Regions from separate parts of the Paenibacillus sp. J22P165 genome, predicted to be linked through region 2. Evidence: a T-box and tRNA genes for the amino acid it is inferred to sense, from the RefSeq annotation. Region 2 holds a T-box; the other holds one or more tRNA genes.
The links. The T-box of region 2 lies ahead of tyrS (tyrosine--tRNA ligase). A T-box ahead of a tRNA ligase gene usually reads a tRNA of that ligase, here a tRNA-Tyr.
Positions count from the first base shown of each region.

Region 1: it has a tRNA-Tyr gene. The T-box ahead of tyrS (tyrosine--tRNA ligase) is inferred to sense a tRNA for this amino acid. The anticodon was not compared.

Region 1 covers NZ_JCAUAP010000014.1:155,565-162,502, reverse strand. The annotation lists tRNA gene AC58QM_RS29705 (tRNA-Asn) at 142-217, shown strand; tRNA gene AC58QM_RS29700 (tRNA-Ser) at 221-312, shown strand; tRNA gene AC58QM_RS29695 (tRNA-Glu) at 328-402, shown strand; tRNA gene AC58QM_RS29690 (tRNA-Val) at 417-489, shown strand; tRNA gene AC58QM_RS29685 (tRNA-Met) at 546-622, shown strand; tRNA gene AC58QM_RS29680 (tRNA-Asp) at 635-711, shown strand; tRNA gene AC58QM_RS29675 (tRNA-Phe) at 733-808, shown strand; tRNA gene AC58QM_RS29670 (tRNA-Thr) at 824-899, shown strand; tRNA gene AC58QM_RS29665 (tRNA-Tyr) at 909-990, shown strand; tRNA gene AC58QM_RS29660 (tRNA-Trp) at 1,002-1,075, shown strand; tRNA gene AC58QM_RS29655 (tRNA-His) at 1,101-1,173, shown strand; tRNA gene AC58QM_RS29650 (tRNA-Gln) at 1,196-1,267, shown strand; tRNA gene AC58QM_RS29645 (tRNA-Gly) at 1,276-1,350, shown strand; tRNA gene AC58QM_RS29640 (tRNA-Cys) at 1,361-1,434, shown strand; tRNA gene AC58QM_RS29635 (tRNA-Leu) at 1,446-1,534, shown strand; tRNA gene AC58QM_RS29630 (tRNA-Leu) at 1,552-1,630, shown strand; gene AC58QM_RS29625 (sensor histidine kinase) at 1,883-3,592, shown strand; gene AC58QM_RS29620 (response regulator) at 3,585-5,189, shown strand; gene AC58QM_RS29615 (ABC transporter permease) at 5,415-6,401, shown strand; gene AC58QM_RS29610 (carbohydrate ABC transporter permease) at 6,417-6,938, shown strand, end outside.
Region 2 covers NZ_JCAUAP010000007.1:429,720-436,657, reverse strand. The annotation lists gene acsA (acetate--CoA ligase) at 1-831, shown strand, start outside; gene AC58QM_RS19470 (transglycosylase domain-containing protein) at 935-4,072, opposite strand; T-box leader at 4,200-4,476, shown strand; gene tyrS (tyrosine--tRNA ligase) at 4,528-5,787, shown strand; gene rpsD (30S ribosomal protein S4) at 5,841-6,440, opposite strand; gene AC58QM_RS19455 (diguanylate cyclase) at 6,789-6,938, shown strand, end outside.

The sequences.
Region 1 (6,938 bases), on a different contig from region 2:
GTGGAAGTGCGGCAACGTATGCAGCTGACGAATACTAATCGGTCGAGGGCTTAACCAAAATTCCTAAGTAATCTAACTTTACGTTGAAGTTTCGTATCTAGTTTTCAAGGAATAAATCCTTGAAAGATTCATTGTTCCTATTCCCTGATAGCTCAGTTGGTAGAGCACTCGACTGTTAATCGAGTTGTCACAGGTTCGAGTCCTGTTCGGGGAGCCATATGGAGAGGTGTCCGAGCTGGCCGAAGGAGCACGATTGGAAATCGTGTAGGCGTCACAAGCGTCTCGAGGGTTCGAATCCCTCTCTCTCCGCCATAATCTTTCTAGCAAGGCCCGTTGGTCAAGTGGTTAAGACACCTCCCTTTCACGGAGGTAACAGGGGTTCGAGTCCCCTACGGGTCACCATTTTTACTTCCCATGGAGGCTTAGCTCAGCTGGGAGAGCATCTGCCTTACAAGCAGAGGGTCGGCGGTTCGATCCCGTCAGCCTCCATCATTTTTCCTAATGAAAGACTTGATTTAATAGGAAACGTGACTTATACTTAATGACGCGGGGTGGAGCAGCCCGGTAGCTCGTCGGGCTCATAACCCGAAGGCCGCAGGTTCAAATCCTGCCCCCGCAACCAAATAATGAATGTGGAGCTGTGGTGTAGTGGCCTAACATGCCTGCCTGTCACGCAGGAGACCGCGGGTTCGAATCCCGTCAGCTCCGCCATTATCACATTCATTGCAGTAAGGCTTTGTAGCTCAGTCGGTAGAGCAGAGGACTGAAAATCCTCGTGTCGGCGGTTCGATTCCGTCCAAAGCCACCATTTTTAACTAAATAAGCCGTTGTAGCTCAACTGGTAGAGCAACTGACTTGTAATCAGTAGGTTGGGGGTTCAAGTCCTCTCGACGGCACCATTGCTTTGTGGAGGCTTAGTGAAGTGGCTAAACACGGCAGACTGTAAATCTGCTCTCTTCGAGTTCGGTGGTTCGAATCCATCAGCCTCCATTTCTTTATGCAGGGGCATAGTTTAAGGGTAGAACAAAGGTCTCCAAAACCTTTGGTGTGGGTTCAATTCCTGCTGCCCCTGCCAAAAATGCAAGAAACCTAATATTGTGGCGGTCGTGGCGAAGGGGTTAACGCACCGGTTTGTGGATCCGGCATTCGCGGGTTCAAGTCCCGTCGTCCGCCCATTATTACCAAAGCAACATAATGGGGATTAGCCAAGCGGTAAGGCAACGGACTTTGACTCCGTCATGCCAAGGTTCAAATCCTTGATCCCCAGTTTTATATGCGGAAGTGGCTCAGCGGTAGAGCATCGCCTTGCCAAGGCGAGGGTCGCGGGTTCGATCCCCGTCTTCCGCTCCATTATTACTAAGGCGCCATAGCCAAGTGGTAAGGCAGAGCTCTGCAAAAGCTTTACCCCCAGTTCGAATCTGGGTGGCGCCTCCACAATCTTATTAGCCGGAGTGGCGGAATCGGCAGACGCACAGGACTTAAAATCCTGCGGTAGGTGACTACCGTACCAGTTCAAGTCTGGTCTTCGGCACCATTGTTTTACAAGTTTATGCCGGCATGGCGGAATGGCAGACGCGCTCGACTCAAAATCGAGTCCGAAAGGGTGGAGGTTCGAGTCCTCTTGCCGGTATAATGAAAAAGAAGCCTGTGAAATCATTTGATTTCATGGGCTTTTTTGTATTTGCTTTATGATAGACGACTCTGGCCAAACATTGTATCTATAATGCTATGTACATGTGTTTTACGGATAGTAAAATAGGAAAAGGATGTATACAATGATAGATCATACCCTAAATGACAGATGAGGCGGGAAATCCTTTTGAATATAGTGAATTCAGTAAGGTTTAAAATTTTTATTGGGTTTGCGCTGGTGGTAGCTCCATTGGTTTTGTTCTTAGCTTTTAATAATGTGTACTCCATGAATGTGGTAAGAGATCAAATATCCCAAAACTATAATAAGCTCCTGCAGCAATATGTGGAGGACACGGATAATACGCTCAAAGAATTCGATAATTATTTATTTCATCTATATAGTGATCCTGATGTAATCAATATGAACTTGTACCCGTTAGAATCGGATGATTATGTGCTGGCGAAGCAACGGTTATTCAATAAGTTAACTCGACAGTTGGATATATACAACTTGGTTAATACCTTTTTTGTATTTTCAGCTACTACGGGAGATCTGTTGGTGTCAACGAGAGAAAATACGTATTACTATGATCGCGTTCAGACAGTGAAGGAATTTATCGTAGATAATACGAAGACCCGGCCAAATGATAGTTCCAATGGCAACTGGCTCATTATGAAAGCTTCGAATGGTGATCACTATTTGATGAAAATTAATAAGGATCTAGGGGCGGGACTGTCGGGCGGCATTCTTATTAAAATGAGCAGCATGGTTGAGCCGCTTAGCAAATGGGATACCGGCGAAGGTGGAGGAACTACAGTGGTGTCACCAGAGGGGACTACGTTAACAAACACCTATTTCCCTTTGCAAAGATATCAAAACATCAGCGATCAAATAGCGCCCAAAAACTCAGGCTTTCAAATTGTGAAAGACAAGGAACTCGATCAGCAGTTTTTGATTGTGCGCGAAGCCTCCACACATGCTGATTTGGATTTTGAGCTTATTATTGCTGAGAAAAATATGCTCAAGAATTTACCGTATTTGCAGCTGTTGATTTACTTTTTGCCATTAGGCGGAGCCTTCGTTCTGGGAATTTATTTGTTGTATGTCCAGCGCATCCTTTTCAAACCATTGATGCAATTAATTCGTGGGATGAGGAAGATTGCGCAAGGGGAATTATCGATACGGTTGCATGAAGGCAGCTCGACGGAATTCGCCTTCCTGATCGCGACATTTAACAACATGGTGGATCAGATTGAGAATTTGAAGATCTCGGTGTATGAGGAGAAGATCCGTGTTCAGCAGGCGGAATTTAAGCATTTGCAGGTGCAGATAAATCCCCATTTTTATATGAATAGTTTAAATATTATTTATAACCTCGCGGCGTTAAAGGATACGAAGTCCGTGCAAAAGATGTCCTTGCATCTGGCGGATTATTTCCGTTTTATTATGCGTACGAATCGAACGACGATGACGCTGAAGGATGAAATCGATCATATTCGGAATTATTTGGAGATTCAGGTAATGCGCTATCCGGATCATTTGACTTTTGACATCCAATTACCCGAGACATACAGTCAGTATGCGATTCCGCCACTCATTGTCCAGCCATTTGTAGAGAATGCAGTGATTCATGGTTTTACAAAAAAGTATGGAACCTATGTGATTCAAGTGAAAGCTGAGCAGGATCCAGAAGCATCTGAGGAGTTCTTCATCCTCTCAATTAGTGATAACGGGGAAGGCTTTCAACCGGAAATGCTACAGCAATTGAATTCCGCTCAGTATTTGGACCAATCAGGTGATGAGCATCTAGGGATCTGGAATGTGCGACATCGGTTGCAGATGAATTATGGAAACAAAGTTGCACTGCGATTTCTGAATAAGCCGGACAGAGGGGCTATGGTGCAAATCAGGCTGCCGCTTCATACCGCCGTTGTGGAAGGGATGGATAAAGATGTATAACCTTTTAGTTGTAGACGATGAGAAGATTGCGGTTAAAGGAATAACGGTGGGGATCGACTGGGGAACGTTTCCGATTGGTCACATTTTTGAAGCATTGGATGTAAGTGAAGCGAAAGAGATCCTATCACAGAATCGCATTGATATTATGATTTCGGATATAGAAATGCCTGGCGCCAATGGTTTGCAGCTCCAAGAGTGGGTGCGAATGAATTCACCGCAAACAGAGACAATTTTCCTGACAGGTCATGCGAACTTCGAATATGCCAGGCAGGCTGTTCGTTTAGGGAGCTTTGATTATGTGTTAAAGCCGGTGGATCACGATCGTCTGCAAGACATTGTGAAGCTCGCCATCGCGAAGATCAAAGAGGATCAGGAGCATTTGGATTTTCATGAAACGTATAAAATGTATTATAGTCACTGGGTCAATGAGCTTCCGACTTTGGTGGAGAAGTTCTGGCAGGAGCTGCTAAGCGGGAAAATACCAGCAAATGAGGAGCGGTTAACACGTCATTTCCAGATGTATGAAATCCCGCTGGATATGACCAGCACTATTTTACCTATCTTAATCAGTGTGGAGCACTGGAAAGAAGAACTCAACGCGAGAGACGAAGAGATCATGGAGTATGCAATTCGAAAAGCTGCTGCTGAAATCATTATTGTAGATCAGGCAGGTTGTGTGATTCAGGAGAATGGCTCATCCTTAGTTCTGCTATATGTAGCTGAAGGAAGTCAGCCATCGTTAACTGATATTAAAGCAAAATGTGAGGCTTATATTAGTGCGTGTCATCGCTATTTTCAGTGCAGCTTGTCCTGTTATGTAGGTGAGGAAAGTTCTTTGCTTAAACTAACGGCGAAGGTTGCGGATCTATTTCAAAATGAGCGAAACAACGTGACGAAAAGCAATTGTGTCCTTATGGTCAGTGAGATGGATCAGCCGCATCTGAATAAGCCGCAAGCACCAACCTTTTCCGATTGGATCGTGTTATTAGAGTCTGGAAAGAAGGCAGAACTAGTAGCTCGCATTCAAGAGAATATTGATCGTCTGCAGAAGATGGATGACGTGGGCTCTGAAACCGTAGAGGCTTTCTACTATGGTCTGCTGCATGTGGTGTATCATGTTTTGCACAAAAAAGGATTAACGGTTCATGATATGCTGCCTCATCAAGATTTGCAGGATTATAGCAATGCAACACGCTCTTTAAATCAGCTTAGGAACTGGGCTGTGCGCATCGCGCAAATAAGCTGTGACTATATGAATAGCCATCTGAAAGGCGTATCGGCTGTTACAGCGAAGGTATGCCAATATATTGATGAGCATATGGAAGAAGAGCTTAGTAGAGAGGAATTGGCGGCCTCAGTATATCTCAATCCGGCCTATCTATCACGTTTATTTAAAAAAGAAACAGGACTTTCCATTTCGGAGTATAGCCTAAAGGTTCGAATGGAGAAAGCGATGAAGCTGTTAGCCGAAACAAATGATAAGATCAGCTATGTGGCGGAGCAAACGGGCTATTCACATTTTTCCTTTTTCGCGAAAATGTTCAAGAAGTATTCTGGTCTTTCTCCGCAAGAGTATCGGAAAAACTTTCAGGGCTGAAGCGGCTTGAAAGAAGGATCAAACATAACTGACAAAAAGCTGCCTAAATGGGCGGCTTTTGTGTTTTATTTTGCATAAATACTAGCTCTATCGGCAGTTTCCGTCGAATGTCACAGAAGTGCTGATTCGGTCACGCCGAAGATAGAGATTTAGTAGTAAACGCTTTACAATGAACCTATAACAGAGAGGCAAGCGGATGGATTGGAAAGGGGAGCATAATAGAAGATGAACGATACGTCAAATACGGCAGCGCAAGCAGCCCCTATACGTACTACAAAACGTCGAACTCACGTCAAAGTAAGCTTTCTATGGACAGTACGCAAGTATTGGATATTCTACGTAATGATGGCGCCAGCAGCATTATTATTAATCATTAACAACTACATTCCAATGGCGGGTGTTCTGATCGCTTTCAAAAACGTGAATTACACGAAAGGGATATTAGGAAGTCCTTGGGTTGGCTTTGATAACTTCAAGTATTTATTCTCCAGTGAGGTTGCGTGGGTCATTACTCGGAATACGATCTCTTATAATCTGGTGTTTATCGTATTGAACTTAGTGATAGCAGTCGCGATGGCCATCATGTTCAATGAGATGCGTAGTAAATTCCTATCTAAGTTTCATCAAAGCACGATGTTTCTACCTTTCTTTCTGTCCATGGTATGTGTTGCTTATCTAGTGTACGCTTTCTTGGGAGCAGAGCATGGCTTCGTGAATACGGTGCTCCTGCCTAAATTAGGTTTTGAACCGATTGACTGGTATACAGAGCCGAAATATTGGACAGTTATCCTGCCGATCGTGAATACATGGAAAAACCTTGGTTACTATACGGTCATCTACATGGCGGCCATTATTGGTATTGATCATGAGTATTATGAGGCAGCTTTAATTGACGGAGCGAATAAGTGGCAGCAAGTGAAACGGATTACGATTCCGCTTATCATGCCTGTTATGATCACGATGACACTCCTGCAGGTAGGTAGAATTTTCTATGCAGATTTCGGCTTGTTCTTCCAAGTAACCAAAAACGCGGGTGCATTATTTCCGACGACACAAGTTATTGATACCTATGTGTATCAAACGTTCTTAACGATGGGGGATATCGGAATGTCATCGGCAGCAGGTTTGTATCAAGCAGTAGTAGGCTTCCTACTAGTTCTAGTTACGAATTTATTTGTTAGAAAAGTGAGCAAAGAGAATGCACTATTTTAAGAAGGAGTGGCTGTCGTGAGTGAAGCAATGTCTGTACGCAAACAACAACAGCGGATAGCCAAGAAGCGAGGACCGAACGATTTATCACCTACAGCAAATATGTTGGTAAACGTATTCTTCTGGATTTATACCGCAGCATGTATAATGCCTCTTATATTAGTAATTATTGTATCCTTTTCCGATGAAAAGGGAGTTCTGATTCATGGCTACAATTTCATCCCGGAAGCTTGGAGCTTGGAAGCCTATAAATTCATGTTTAAGGATTGGCATCAAATCTTACGCTCCTTCGGGATCTCAGTCTTCTTAGCAACGGTGGGAACAGCGATTAGTTTAGTCATGATGTCGCTATACGCGTACCCCATTTCGCGAAGTGATTTTCCACATAAAAGCTTTTTCTCCTTCTTCATGTTCTTTACCATGTTGTTCAATGGAGGACTCGTTCCTTGGTATCTGGTCTATACGCAGATGCTGGACTTGAAAAATACGATTGCAGCGCTCATGCTGCCCCTACTCGTATCCGCTTTCTTCGTACTACTG
Region 2 (6,938 bases):
GTAACGGTTTGGTACAGTGCGCCAACTGCTTTCCGTATGTTGATGGGGGCTGGTGACGATGTTTCGGCTGCGTACGATTTGTCAGCGCTTCGCCACGTATTGAGCGTTGGTGAGCCATTGAATCCAGAAGTAGTCAGATGGGGAATGAAGGTCTACAACCAACGTATTCACGATACGTGGTGGATGACAGAGACAGGCGGTCAGTTAATCTGTAATTATCCGTCCATGACGATTAAACCAGGTTCCATGGGACGTCCAATTCCAGGTGTTGATGCAGCTATTATTGATGATGCGGGTAACGTTCTGCCTCCTAATCGGATGGGGAACCTTGCTATCAAAACATCTTGGCCTTCAATGATGCGTAAAATTTGGAACAATCCTGCCAAATACGAAGAGTATTTCCGATTGACAGGCTGGTACGTTTCTGGAGATTCCGCTTATCAAGACGAGGATGGTTACTTCTGGTTCCAAGGTCGTGTTGATGACGTTATTAACACAGCCGGCGAACGAGTGGGTCCATTCGAAGTAGAAAGTAAGCTTGTTGAGCATCCAGCGGTAGCAGAAGCAGGGGTTATTGGGAAGCCAGACCCTATGCGTGGGGAAATCATCAAAGCATTTATCGCGTTGCGTGAAGGTTTTGTTCCTTCCGACGAACTAAAAGCTGAAATTTCTAAGTTTGTGAAGGAAGGCCTATCTGCGCATGCGGCACCACGCGAGATTGAATTCAAAGACAAGCTGCCAAAAACACGCAGTGGAAAGATCATGCGCCGTGTTCTTAAAGCGTGGGAGTTAAACCTACCGACAGGTGACTTGTCAACGATTGAAGATTAATTCGTTTTATTGAAAGCTTTCTCCGTGCCAAGCATGGTGCGGAGAAGCTTTTTTTTGTGCGCGAAAAAAAGAAGAACCTGACGGCTGTCAAGTTCTTCTTTTGCTATTTGTTATAGGCGATGGTAGCTGAGAATTTGGATTCTCCAGCTTCATTGATAGCTGTTACTTTGTAAAACCCATTGAAAGCAGCTGCGTAGTAATGAAATTCAGTGCCATTTTCAACAGTGCCTAGCTTGGTGAACGTACCTTTTTCTTTATCGCTAAAATACACGACATACTGTTTGACTTTGTCTTTGGCGTCATTGGCTTTCCAAGTCAGGACAAGTGAAGCTTCTTCAGCCTTTGCCTTAATGCCTGTTGGGGCAGCAGGAGCATCCTTAGCTGTCGGTTTACCCGTACTAGTGCCTGCTCCACCATTTGTTGGTCCTGGTGAAGGCGAGGATAGATCTTTCAAAGGATTGCCATTGCTATCGACTCCAGGAAGGATTAAGGAATCGAGGGTGCTTCCGTCCGTGTAAGAGGAGCGGCTTGGTGGCGACTCTTTGCCAGCCACATCCACAGCTGTTACGTAGTATCCTGTAATTGCGGCTGTTTGAAGTTGATCAACAAACTTCGCCTCACCACCAGCGAACACGACTTTACCACCCATGAGTTGGAACTTACCTTGATTATCCGAACGATAAATACGATAACCTACGATATCTGCATCCGCGTTCGGTTGGAACGTAATTGTTGCTGTGTCACCGGATTTAACTGTAACGACGTTCTGAGGTGCGGGAGGTACTTTCCCGTCGTCAACCCTTGGATCGACTTCGGAAGGAGCATCTACGTCATAATCAGTTGGCTTATAGAAATCGATAGGTTTTCTGCTTTTCTCTGGAAGCTTTTGCATGGCATCTTCGATTTCTTTTAATAATTGCGTGATCGATTTTTGTCGTTTAATAACGACTTTCTCTGATACGAAATCAGCAGGTGTCGTTTCTTGAGCTACATAATTGAGCCCATTTAGCGAGCTGATCTTCATTTTAACCATGACATTATCTGTTTGTGTAGGCAAATACTTTTTGTTGAATATATCGGTTACCAGATGCTCTGAGCCGGTAGTTAATTCACTAGGCAGCATGCCAGATAAGCTGGAGACCGTTGCTGAAACGATGCCATCAGGCTTTGCGAACGTTTTGTTCGGGAATAGATCTGGTTTTTGTTCGATGGTTTTGTTCAAAATGAGAGCCCAGATATCTTTGGCGTGATTGGTTTGCCCTGTTTTGGATGAAAGTTTATTAATCGGCTGATCATACCCAATCCAGACACCTACCGTGACATCAGGGGTAAAGCCCATGAACCAAGCATCTGCATCATCTTGTGTGGAACCTGTTTTTCCTGAGATTTCAATTTTGCCATACGATTTAAACTTTTTCATAAGATCAGTAGCCGTACCTTGGCTAGCGTTACTGATGACCGTTTTCATCATATCTGTAATGAGATAAGCACTTTGCGGTGAGTATACCGTTTGCGGCTTCTGTTCATGTGCGTAAATCGTCTTGCCATTCGAATCTTTGATTTCACGAATTAAGTACGGGGCGTTAAACACGCCTTTGTTCGGAATGGAGGCATAAGCGCCTGCTAATTCTTTGACCGAGGTCCCGCGACTTAAACCGCCAATAACACCTGTCTGTGCGGCATTGTCTTCTTTGGTTAGCGAAGTAATACCGAGCTTTTTAGCAAAGTCCCATGCTTGTGTAATTCCTACTTTATTAAGAAATACATCAATGGCTGGAATGTTATAGGATTGATTCAGGGCTCTTCTAGCTGTCATCAGTCCGTGGAACTTATGATCCCAGTTCTCTGGTAAATGGAAGCCTTTCACGCCATCTTTTAAAATAATTGGAATATCATCCACAATTGTAGCTGGCTGCAGGACACCTTTCTCGAGAGCAGGGATGTAAGCCGCAATTGGCTTCATCGTAGATCCAGGCTGTCTATAAGCTTGCGTCGCATGATTCAGCTGCTCATCAAAGAAGTCGCGGCCTTCAATCATACCTTTAATGGCTCCAGTTTTGGAATCGAGCATGATGGCGCCGACTTGTTCGATGCCGCCTTTTTTCTCGTCCGTTGGCGCGAAATTCTTATCGTTGCTCGAAATTTCATGCATGGAGTCATAGATTGTTTTATCAATGGTGGTGTAGATCTGATACCCGCCGCGCAATAGTTGCGTATGTATGTTTTTGAGTGCTTCATTATATGCGGTTTGGTTCGTCTTCGGATCAAGTTCAGGATGCTGAAGCTTCAATAAGATTTCGGCTGCTTCCTGTTCGGTCTCGATCATCAGATAAGGGTAGGTTGTATATGCTTTCTGTGCTGCTGCAGGCATGGAAGCTTTGAGATCAAATTTCAAGGCATCTTGATATTGATCATTCGTAATTTTGTTTTCTTCCAGCATACGTTTTAATACTAATTGCTGGCGTGTCACTGCTTTTTTGAAGCCTTCCTCATCGAAGGTTGGCTTACTTGTAAACGCCGAGTATTGCGATGGAGATTGCGGTAGTCCCGCTAAATAGGCAGCTTGTGCAATATTTAATTTGCTTAAGTCATCGATGTTAAACAGACCTTTGGCAGCGGCTTTAATGCCATATAGGTTATAGCCAGTCGCTCCATTGCCATAAGGGATTTTGTTGAGATAAGCTAGTAAAATTTCGTCCTTCGACATGATGCGTTCCATCCGAAGTGCAAGCAGCAGCTCTCTTGCTTTACGGCCGTCATCGCGATCTAGTGTAAGGAAAACACGTCTAGCCAGCTGTTGCGTAATTGTACTTCCACCGGTTTGCACATCTTCATTGAGAAGCTTCTGCGTTACCGCGCGGTAGAGTCCGCGAAAATCGATGCCGCGATGGTTGTAGAAATCCTTGTCCTCAATGGCGAGGACTGCGTCTAGCAGGTTTTGCGGGATATCGGCAAGTTGTGCAAGACGACGATCTTCTTCTGTTCGTAATTGTCCAATGACAGCATCATCATTGAAATAGGCGAATCCCGTGATCGCATTTTCTTGCATTTGCTGGCGGATCGCTTCTTCACTACGAACAGGATCTTTCTTGACAAGTGCACTGACATATCCAAAAGCGGCGGATCCACCCAACAGTCCAGCCAAAAAGACACAGATGATGGCCCATTTTAAGGTAATACCTGTTACTTTTAACGTTGTTCTAACCCAGGGACGATTCCATTTCGCGAAAAAATTGCGCATAAGTTCCAATATCCTCCTTACATGAACCCTAATAGTATACCATAATTGCACCTTTTGCGGTAATGCTGATGGGAGAAAGCTTCGGTTCTAGGTTTGACAAGCATCGGAATCCTGTGTTATAACAAGATCAAATGCGTTGATGGATCAGCAGTAGGTAGCTTGTGGATGCTTTCAGAGAGCCGGTGGATGGTGCGAACCGGTACCTGCAGGTTAGTGAATTACGGTCTTGAGCAGTAAATGGGAACCTGCAGGAATGTGCCTGCACAAGTAGTATTTACCGATTAAACCTCGTTATCGGTTGTTGAGTGAAAATAGCACATCGTGTCTACGACTTATGTTATGGATGTACGCAGCTGCTGTTTTAATTAGGGTGGTACCGCGAGTCAAGTCTTCTCGTCCCTTTGGGATAAGAAGGCTTTTTTTGTTTTTCATTTCATAACAAAGGATGGTTTTACATGAGTATTTTGAAGGATTTAGAGTTTCGCGGGTTGCTGCATCAAATTACAGACAGAGAAGGTTTGGACAAAAAGCTGAGCGAAGAACGCGTTGTCCTCTATTGCGGTTTTGATCCGACAGCGGATAGTTTGCATATCGGCAGTTTGCTTCCGATTTTGACCTTGAGACGCTTCCAGCTTGCTGGGCATATTCCATTGGCGTTAGTTGGCGGTGGAACAGGACTTATTGGTGATCCGAGTGGTAAAGCCAATGAACGTACGTTGAATGGGCCTGAGGTTGTTGAAGCGTGGTCGCAAAGTATTAAAGATCAACTTTCACGTTTTCTTGATTTCTCAACGGACATTGAAAATAGTGCAGAACTCGTAAATAATTACGATTGGTTAGGTTCTTTGAACGTTATTGAATTCCTGCGAGATGTGGGGAAGAATTTTACCGTGAACTACATGCTGGCTAAGGATTCGGTGGACTCGCGTATTACCAAAGGGATTTCGTTCACAGAATTCAGTTACATGATTCTTCAATCCTATGATTTCTTGAAATTAAATGAAACGAAAAATTGTTCCGTACAAATTGGTGGAAGTGACCAATGGGGGAATATTACTGCCGGGCTTGAGCTAATTGGGAAATCAAGTGACCGTCGTGCTTTTGGTGTGACTTTGCCGTTAGTTACGAAGAGTGATGGACAGAAGTTTGGTAAAACAGAAGGCGGAGCTATTTGGCTGGATGCTAACAAAACATCACCATACCAATTCTACCAGTTCTGGTTGGGGACAGCGGACAATGATGTTATTCGCTTCTTGAAATACTTCACTTTCGAATCACAAGAAGAAATTGAACGCCTTGAAGCTGAAGTACAAGCCCAGCCGGAGAAACGTGAAGCTCAAAAGGTTCTAGCTCGTGAAGTTACGAAGCTTGTACATGGCGGAGAAGCGCTAGAGAGCGCACTTAACATAACAGCAGCTTTGTTCAGTGGTGATATCCAAGCGTTATCGCGCAAAGAAATCGAAGAAGCTTTCAAGGATGTACCTTCAACGACACTAGAACAAGAGGATGTTGCTCTAATTGACCTTCTCATTTCTGTAGGTGCCGCGCCGTCCAAACGCCAATCGCGTCAAGACATTGAAAGCGGAGCGGTTACAGTGAATGGCGTCAAGGTGACGGATCTTGAAGCGACTACGCAACAATTAGGTCGACTTGGTGATTCTTATCTTATTATTCGCCGCGGTAAAAAGAATTACTTCCTCGTGAAATTTGCTTAAGCTCACGCAACAAAATAACCCCCTTAGGGAAATCCCTAAGGGGGTTGCTTTTATTAACGGCTGTAGAACTCGACGATTTGTTTCTCGTCAATTTCTTGTGGAAGCTCGGAACGTTCTGGTAAACGGATGTATTTACCTTCTAGACCTGCGTCGTTAAACTCAAGGTAAGTAGGAAGGTAGTTACGGTTAGCAAGAGCTTCTTTCACAGTGGAAAGGCCTTTGCTTCTTTCACGAAGTGAAATCACATCACCAGTGGATACGATGTAAGAAGCGATATCAACTTTTTTGCCGTTCACTGTTACGTGACCATGAGCAACGAGTTGACGTGCACCTGCACGGGAGTTGGAAAGACCAAGACGGTAAACCAAGTTGTCTAGGCGGCTTTCAAGCAATACCATGAAGTTCTCACCGGCAATACCTTTAAGCTTGGATGCTTTGTCGAACAAGTTGCGGAATTGTTTTTCGTTCAAACCGTACATATGACGAAGTTTTTGCTTCTCGTTCAATTGTACACCGTAACCGCTCATTTTTTTACGTTGTCCTGGGCCGTGTTGACCTGGAGGGAATGGGCGTTTCAAGTCTTTTCCGTTACCGCTTAAGGAAATACCAACGCGGCGGCTTAGTTTAAATTTAGGTCCTGTATAACGTGACATTTAGGGAAAACTCCTTCTCATGACAATTAGTTTAGTAATAGCATCTAGATGTCAGGGTGAAGTCATGTGCCCGTTTTTGCTAATGAATCATCATGTGATTCCCTGTCAAGAAAGTTCAGCCGCTGTCTTGTCAGGAGCAAAAGCAGTGAGGGTGACACATTTGGCACTCACCGAAATCATGGTGTTACTCGACTTCTAATTTTATTAAAAACAGGGGCAAGTGTCAAGTCTCTCATCATCCCAAAGAGAGGAAAATATCGTGCAATAGATGAAAAAAAATAGTATGATAGAAGAAAGTCAGTTTAAATTGGTACTTGAGGACTATTGTTAGTGAGTGAAGGAGAGCCTATGAGTGAACTTCGCAGTATACAAAAGCATAGTCGAGCAGAACATTTTGATGTTTTCCTCCGGCAAGGCTTTATACTTTCTGGCAACTTTTCTAACGAGGGTTTGCAGGTAACCTTCAACTTACATCAAGCATTTGAGAACTGGAATCAA